Regions from separate parts of the Comamonas sp. CMM02 genome, predicted to be linked through region 2. Evidence: riboswitches for the same ligand, from Rfam matches in the RefSeq annotation. Region 2 holds a riboswitch; the other holds the start of a gene.
The links. A riboswitch is a leader RNA that binds a small molecule or an ion and turns the genes downstream of it on or off. The one in region 2 is predicted to bind cyclic di-GMP.
Positions count from the first base shown of each region.

Region 1: it holds a riboswitch for cyclic di-GMP, as region 2 does, so the genes downstream of both, IB213_RS18040 (methyl-accepting chemotaxis protein) here and IB213_RS12210 (chemotaxis protein CheW) in region 2, are expected to answer to the same signal.

Region 1 covers NZ_JACUZW010000002.1:203,571-206,960, forward strand. The annotation lists gene IB213_RS06095 (tripartite tricarboxylate transporter TctB family protein) at 1-103, shown strand, start outside; gene IB213_RS06100 (tripartite tricarboxylate transporter permease) at 124-1,635, shown strand; cyclic di-GMP riboswitch class I at 1,754-1,844, shown strand; gene IB213_RS18040 (methyl-accepting chemotaxis protein) at 2,057-3,390, shown strand, end outside.
Region 2 covers NZ_JACUZW010000003.1:579,602-582,991, reverse strand. The annotation lists gene IB213_RS18125 (methyl-accepting chemotaxis protein) at 1-1,494, opposite strand, end outside; gene IB213_RS12210 (chemotaxis protein CheW) at 1,536-2,021, opposite strand; cyclic di-GMP riboswitch class I at 2,184-2,276, opposite strand; gene IB213_RS12205 (hypothetical protein) at 2,392-2,532, shown strand; gene IB213_RS12200 (TerC family protein) at 2,529-3,215, opposite strand.

The sequences.
Region 1 (3,390 bases), on a different contig from region 2:
AGTGCTCGTGCTTTCCCTGATCTTGGCAGCTGGCAGCTATGCGGTGTTCGTGTGGGCCTTGAACCTGCAGTTCCCCGTCTGGCCTACCTTCATCGTTGGCTAATCCCCCAGGAGACTTGCATCGTGGAATTGATTGAACATTTGTCGCTGGGGTTTGGCGTTGCGTTTACAGCGCAAAACCTCATGTACTGCCTGATCGGCTGTGTCTTGGGCACGCTGATTGGTATCTTGCCTGGCCTGGGCCCAGTGGCGACCATCGCCATGTTGCTGCCTGCCACTTACTCGCTGCCTCCTGTGGCTGCGCTGATCATGCTGGCCGGTATCTATTACGGTGCGCAATACGGTGGTTCGACCACCGCCATTTTGGTGAACTTGCCTGGGGAGTCGTCGTCCGTTGTGACCATGATTGACGGCTACCAGATGGCGCGAAAGGGGCGAGCTGGCCCTGCGCTGGCCGCTGCGGGCATTGGCTCGTTCTTTGCAGGTTGCGTGGGCACGATCATCTTGGCTGCCTTTGCTCCTCCGCTGACAGAAGTCGCCTTCATGTTCGGCCCTGCGGAATACTTTTCGCTGATGATTCTGGGCCTGATCGGTGCTGTGGTGCTGGCTTCCGGCTCCTTGCTCAAGGCTGTGGGCATGATCGTGCTGGGTCTGCTGTTCGGCATGATCGGTACGGACGTGAACTCCGGTGTGGCACGTTACAGCTTTGACATTCCTGAGTTGACCGACGGTATCGACTTCGTCGTGATCGCCATGGGTGTGTTCGGCTACGGTGAAATCATTGCCAACCTGTCCAAGCCTGACGACGAGCGCGAAGTGTTCACGGCCAAGGTCACGGGCCTGATGCCCACCAAGCAGGACTTCAAACTGATGTTCCCCGCCATGGTGCGCGGTACGTTGCTGGGTTCTGCACTGGGTATCTTGCCCGGTGGTGGTGCCATGCTGTCGGCCTTTGCCTCCTACACACTGGAAAAGAAGACCAAGCTGCGTCCTGGTGAAGTTCCTTTCGGTCAAGGCAATATCCGTGGTGTGACGGCTCCTGAATCGGCCAACAACGCTGGTTCACAGACATCGTTCATTCCTTTGCTGACACTGGGCATTCCACCGAATGCCGTGATGGCACTGATGGTGGGCGCGATGACCATTCACAACATCCAGCCTGGCCCTCAGGTGATGACCAGCAACCCAGAACTGTTCTGGGGTCTGATCGCATCGATGTGGATTGGTAACGCCATGCTGATCATCTTGAACCTGCCCATGATTGGCATGTGGATCAAGCTGCTGTCAGTGCCTTACCGCTGGTTGTTCCCCGCCATTGTGCTGTTCTGTGCAGTGGGCGTGTACGGCACGAAGAACTCCGAGTTCGACGTCTGGATGGTCGGTATCTTCGGTTTCATTGGCTATGTGTTCTACAAGCTGGGCACCGAACCCGCACCGTTGTTGCTGGGCTTCATCCTGGGCCCAATGATGGAAGAAAACCTGCGCCGTGCTCTGCTGCTGTCGCGTGGTGACTGGTCTGTGTTCGTGACACGTCCTATCTCGGCTGTGATGCTGGTCCTGGCTGTGGTGTTGCTGGTGATCGTATGCTTGCCAGCAGTGAAAAGTAAACGCGAAGAAGCTTTTGTTGAGGAATGACAGAGCTTGCTGTTGCACTGTGAAAAGCGCCCTGCGGGGCGCTTTTTTTATGGAAAGTTGCCAACCAAGGTTATTGGTGTAAACCATTATTTGTAAATAAAAGTTACTGGATAATGGCTTTATGCCGAAGCACACCTGCGCGAAAGCCAGCGTCGCAAAGCCACGGGCCTAACGCTTGTCCTGCAAGTCATGGTCGCCGGGTTGCCTGTGAGCGTCTTGGAGGAGACGTTTTGCTGTTTCCTGTCTAGCACAGAGCCCGTGGCTTAGGCCATGCAGGCATCTTGGCATCCTCTGACGCGCGCAACCACTGCTGATGGGCGCGCATGGCCAAATTGTGTGAAGTCTTATATCCATCATGAATTTTTCGAACATTCGGGTAGCTCCAAAGCTATGGACTACTATTTTGGGTTTGCTGGTCATCATGACTTTGTCGAACTTCTGGGTGCAGCAAAGCACGATGCAGACGCTGGAAACTTCCCGGGAAGACGTGCAGCGTATTGAGCGCAAGATTGCGCTGGCCGAGACCATGCGCGGCAAGATACTGCGCAGCATTGAGGCTGGGACAGCACTGATGGCGACGAATGAAAACCGCCTTCAAAACGAGTTTGAAGCGCGCTTTAAAAGGCAGCATGACATTGCCTTGGCAGCGTTGGCCGAGATGGAAAACTCGCTGATGTCCGAGCAGGAGCGTGCGTCCTTTGCATCCGTACTCAAAGCCTTTGAGGATTTGAAGAACAGCCGCGAGACGGCGCTGGACACCATGGATCTGGATGACTACAACGCGCGGGCCAACTATGCGTTTGGTGAGTACACCAATCTGTCCGAAATTTACGGCAGCAAGATTGAAGACTTCATTGGTGCGCAGCGCCAGCAGCTCAGTGCACTGATGCAAAATTCTGATGCCGTGCGCCGCAGCAGCATCTGGATGGGCTGGCTCAGCACAGCAGTGCTGCTGTTGCTGGGTGTGTTGCTTGCACGCTGGCTGGTGATCAGCATTACGGTGCCGCTGCGCGAGGCGGTGAAGATGACGGAAGCCATCGGTGGGGGCGACCTGACCATTCACGCCGCCAGTCAGCGCAAGGATGAGTTTGGTCAGTTGATGCAGGCCCTGGATGCCATGGCACAGCGCTTGCGGGATGTGGTGCTGAACGTTCGTGGTGGTGTGCATGAAGTGTCTACGGCAGCTGCTGAAATTGCCAACGGCAACCAGGATCTGTCGGCGCGCACAGAGCAGACAGCCGCCAATCTGGAAGAGACAGCTGCCAGCATTGAGCAACTGACAGCCACCGTCAATCAGTCGGCAGATACCTCGCGCCAGGCCAATCAGCTGGCGGCAACGGCTGTGCAGGCAGCAGAGCGCGGTGGTCAGGTGGTGCAGCAGGTGGTGCTCAGCATGGAGCAGATCAACACCTCCAGCCGCAAGATAGGCGACATCATTGGCGTGATTGATGGTATTGCGTTTCAGACCAACATCCTGGCACTGAACGCCGCCGTTGAAGCGGCACGTGCCGGTGAGCAAGGCCGCGGTTTTGCGGTGGTGGCCGCCGAGGTGCGCAGTCTGGCTGGCCGCAGTGCAGAAGCGGCCAAGGAAATCAAGGGCCTGATTGAAGCCAGTGTCAGCAATGTGGACGCTGGCTCCACCCAGGTCAGCCAAGCAGGCGCCAGCATGCATGAGATTGTGGCCAGTGTGCGCCGGGTGACTGATCTGATCGGTGAAATCACTGCGGCAACCAATGAGCAGCGTGATGGTTTTGT
Region 2 (3,390 bases):
TTGGCCGTTCAAGCTGGTGGCGGCGGCAGACATCTCTTCGACCAAGGCCGCATTTTGCTGGGTGGCCTGATCCATTTGGGTCACTGCTTCGCCCACTTGGGCCACACCCGCGCTTTGTTCTGAGCTGGCTGCGCTGATTTCGCCCATGATGTCAGTCACGCGGCGAATGCTGTTGACCACCTCGTTCATGGTGGTGCCAGCCTGGTCGACCAAGGCGGTGCCTTGCTCCACGCGCTGCACGCTGGCCGTGATGAGGTTTTTGATTTCCTTGGCGGCTTCTGCAGAGCGGCCTGCCAGGCTGCGCACTTCACCGGCCACCACCGCAAAGCCACGGCCTTGCTCACCAGCGCGTGCGGCTTCCACGGCCGCATTCAGCGCCAGAATGTTGGTCTGAAAGGCAATGCCGTCAATCACGCTGATGATGTCGGCAATCTTGGTGCTGGATTCGCTGATGCCCTTCATGGTGTCCACTACCTGGGCCACGACCTGACCGCCTTGCACCGCCACATTGGAGGCATTTTGTGCAAGCTGGTTGGCTTGCCTGGCGTTGTCGGCGTTTTGCTTGACGGTGGAGCCGAGCTGCTCCATTGAGGCAGAAGTTTCTTCCAGTGCGGAGGCCTGGCTTTCGGTGCGGGCGGACAGCTCTTGGTTGCCCTGTGCAATTTCCGAGCTGGCGGTGGCCACATTGTCCGAGCCCTGGCGTACGGTGCGCACCACCTGAGAAAGGCTGTTTTGCATGTCACGCAAGGCGCTGCGCAGCTGGCCAATCTCATCACCACTGTGGATTTGTACTTCCTGGCTCAAATCGCCTGCACCAATGCGCTGGGCAATGGCACGGGCACCTTCCACGCCCTTGGCAATGCCGCGTGACAAGCGCCAGCTGATGAGGGCAGCCAGCGCCACGGCCAGCAAGCACAGTACGAAAGCCATCTGGTAGAGCTGACTGAACATGGATTTGACCTCATGCTCGGCGGTGGCCACGGCATTGGCTTCACCATCTACCATCTCTTGTGTGGCCTCGATATAGGCTTGCGTGGCAGGAATAAATTTAGTCTGCACAAAGTTCTGCACGGTCTGGTTATCCGAAGCGATGCGCATCTGGTTGACCTCTTCGCGGGTGCTCAGCCAGACCTTGCGCAGATCACCCACTTTCTGGGCGCGCTGCAGCGATGCGGGGCTGTCCTGCGCGGCGCTCAAGAAGGCTTTTTGCTTCTCGTCGGTCGAGCGCGAGGTGGATGCCATGGCTTCTTTGAAGAAATCCAGCATGGCATTGCCATCAGAAAAACCCACGGCCAAAGAGCGGGCCGAGTTTTGACGCACATCACCTTGCCAGGCGCTGGCAATTTTGAGCAGTTCCGAAGATCGCTCCATCACGCTCGTGGCCTGGGATACTTTTTCTACCTGCCAAGCTGCTGTTGCGGCAGTAATCAAGAAAACCAGAATTACCAGGGCAAAGCCCAAATTTAATTTGTGCGATATTTTTAAATTATTCATGACTGTCTCAGTATTTTTTGCAAAATCTAATTTTTGATTTGTTATTCAGAAATAGCGGTAGAAGATTGGGCGATGACACCGATTTCAGCGCTGGTCATAAATTGCTCAATATCCATCAAAATCAGCATGCGGGTGATGTCAGCCTGGGCGATGGTGGCAATCCCGACAATATGCTGTGAGGCAACCGCATTGCCAAAATCGGGTGCAGCCTTGATTTCTTCGGCTTTCAGGGCCACCACGTCTTGCACGGCGTCCACCACCATGCCCACCACGTTATTTGCCACATTGAGCACAATCGTGACAGTCTGGCTGTCATACGCGGGAGTGCAGATGCCCATCTTGATGCGCAAGTCCACAATCGGGACAATCGTTCCGCGTAAATTCAAAACGCCCAGAATATAGGCCGGTGCATTGGCGATACGGGTGCAAGTTTCATACCCTCGAATTTCCTGAACTTTCAGAATATCGATGCCATATTGCTCACCACCGAGTTGAAAGCTCAGATACTCGCCTGCGTGCTGTTTCATAGTGTTTGATTTTCTTTGTGGTTTGAGAGCAAGCATTGGGAATGCATACAACCATGTGCTTGCGTTTATCAGCAAAAATCAAGGCCACGAATTCGCAGGATCACCACTGTCGCTCCAGTATTGCCCGGAGTGTCTCAGCACCGTGTAGTGCGCATTCCTGAAAATTGCAACCCCGCTATCTTTTTCTGCTGAATGCAGAAGGAGGACCGGAGGCTTTGCGACCTTAGCTTTCGCTCAAGTGTGCCAAACCTGCCATCTTAAGAAGAATTAAAGTGAGGCTGTGTGAGCACTTTTTTTCAGGCTTATGTAATTTATTTCAAGTGACTTTTATAGATCTGCTGCACTGAAACAGTTTTCGCAGAACATTGCGGTGAATGAAAAAGCGGCACTGGTCAAGCTTTCTTTCTGCAAAAGAAAGACGGCTGTGCATCCAGCATCGCTTGATACCTTCTTTGAAAACACCGACAGGCTCAACTGCTTGCCGGTGTTTTTTATGGCAGGCGAGCGCTAGGATGCTCGCTTGCGCTGCTGGAGCCAGTGGCCAAGGCACAGTACAAAGGCTGCACCACAGGCTGCGGCGATATAGCGCAGGGCAGGGTATTGCTGGCTGACGGAGGTGAGCAGGTGGTCGTTGACGATGGTCTCGCCTGCAACCCAGCCAATCAGGCCGGCCCCCAGCATGACGATCCAGGGGAAGCGTTCCATCAGCTTGATCATCAAGGTCGAGCCAAACAGCACCAGCGGAATGCTCAGGGCCAGACCAAAGATCAGCAAGCGCATATCGCCTTGCGCTGTGGCGGCGACAGCGATCACGTTGTCCAGACACATGACCAGATCGGCCAGCAAGATGGTGCGAATGGCCACAAAGATGCTGCCCCTGGGCTTGCCATTGCCGGATGTGGCGTCGGCGGCTTCTTCGCCCTTGAGCAGGCCCACACCAATCCACAGCAGCAGGGCGCCTCCCAGAATTTCCAGCAAGGGCAGCTGCATCAGCTTGGCGGCGACCACCGTCAGCGAAATGCGCATCACGATGGCAAAGCCACACCCCCACAAGATGGCCTTGCGCTGCTGCTCCGGCGGCAGCGCCCGGGCTGCCAGGGCGATGACGACGGCATTGTCGCCAGAGAGGATGACGTCGATCCAGATGATCTTGAAGATGCCGAACCAGAAATCGGCCGTCAGCAAAGTTTCCATGGCCACCAGTTTAGACAGAGGGTGTCAGAAAGTGTTGCAGGTCAGCGCCATGTATTCGTGCCCGTTATGGGCATGCTTGCGGCGCTTTACAAGCGCTGTGCGAAAGCGCATAGGCGCGTAGGCTTGTAACTGCGTGCACAGTTCGCTTGTGATGCGTCTGACTGGTGCTGAAAAC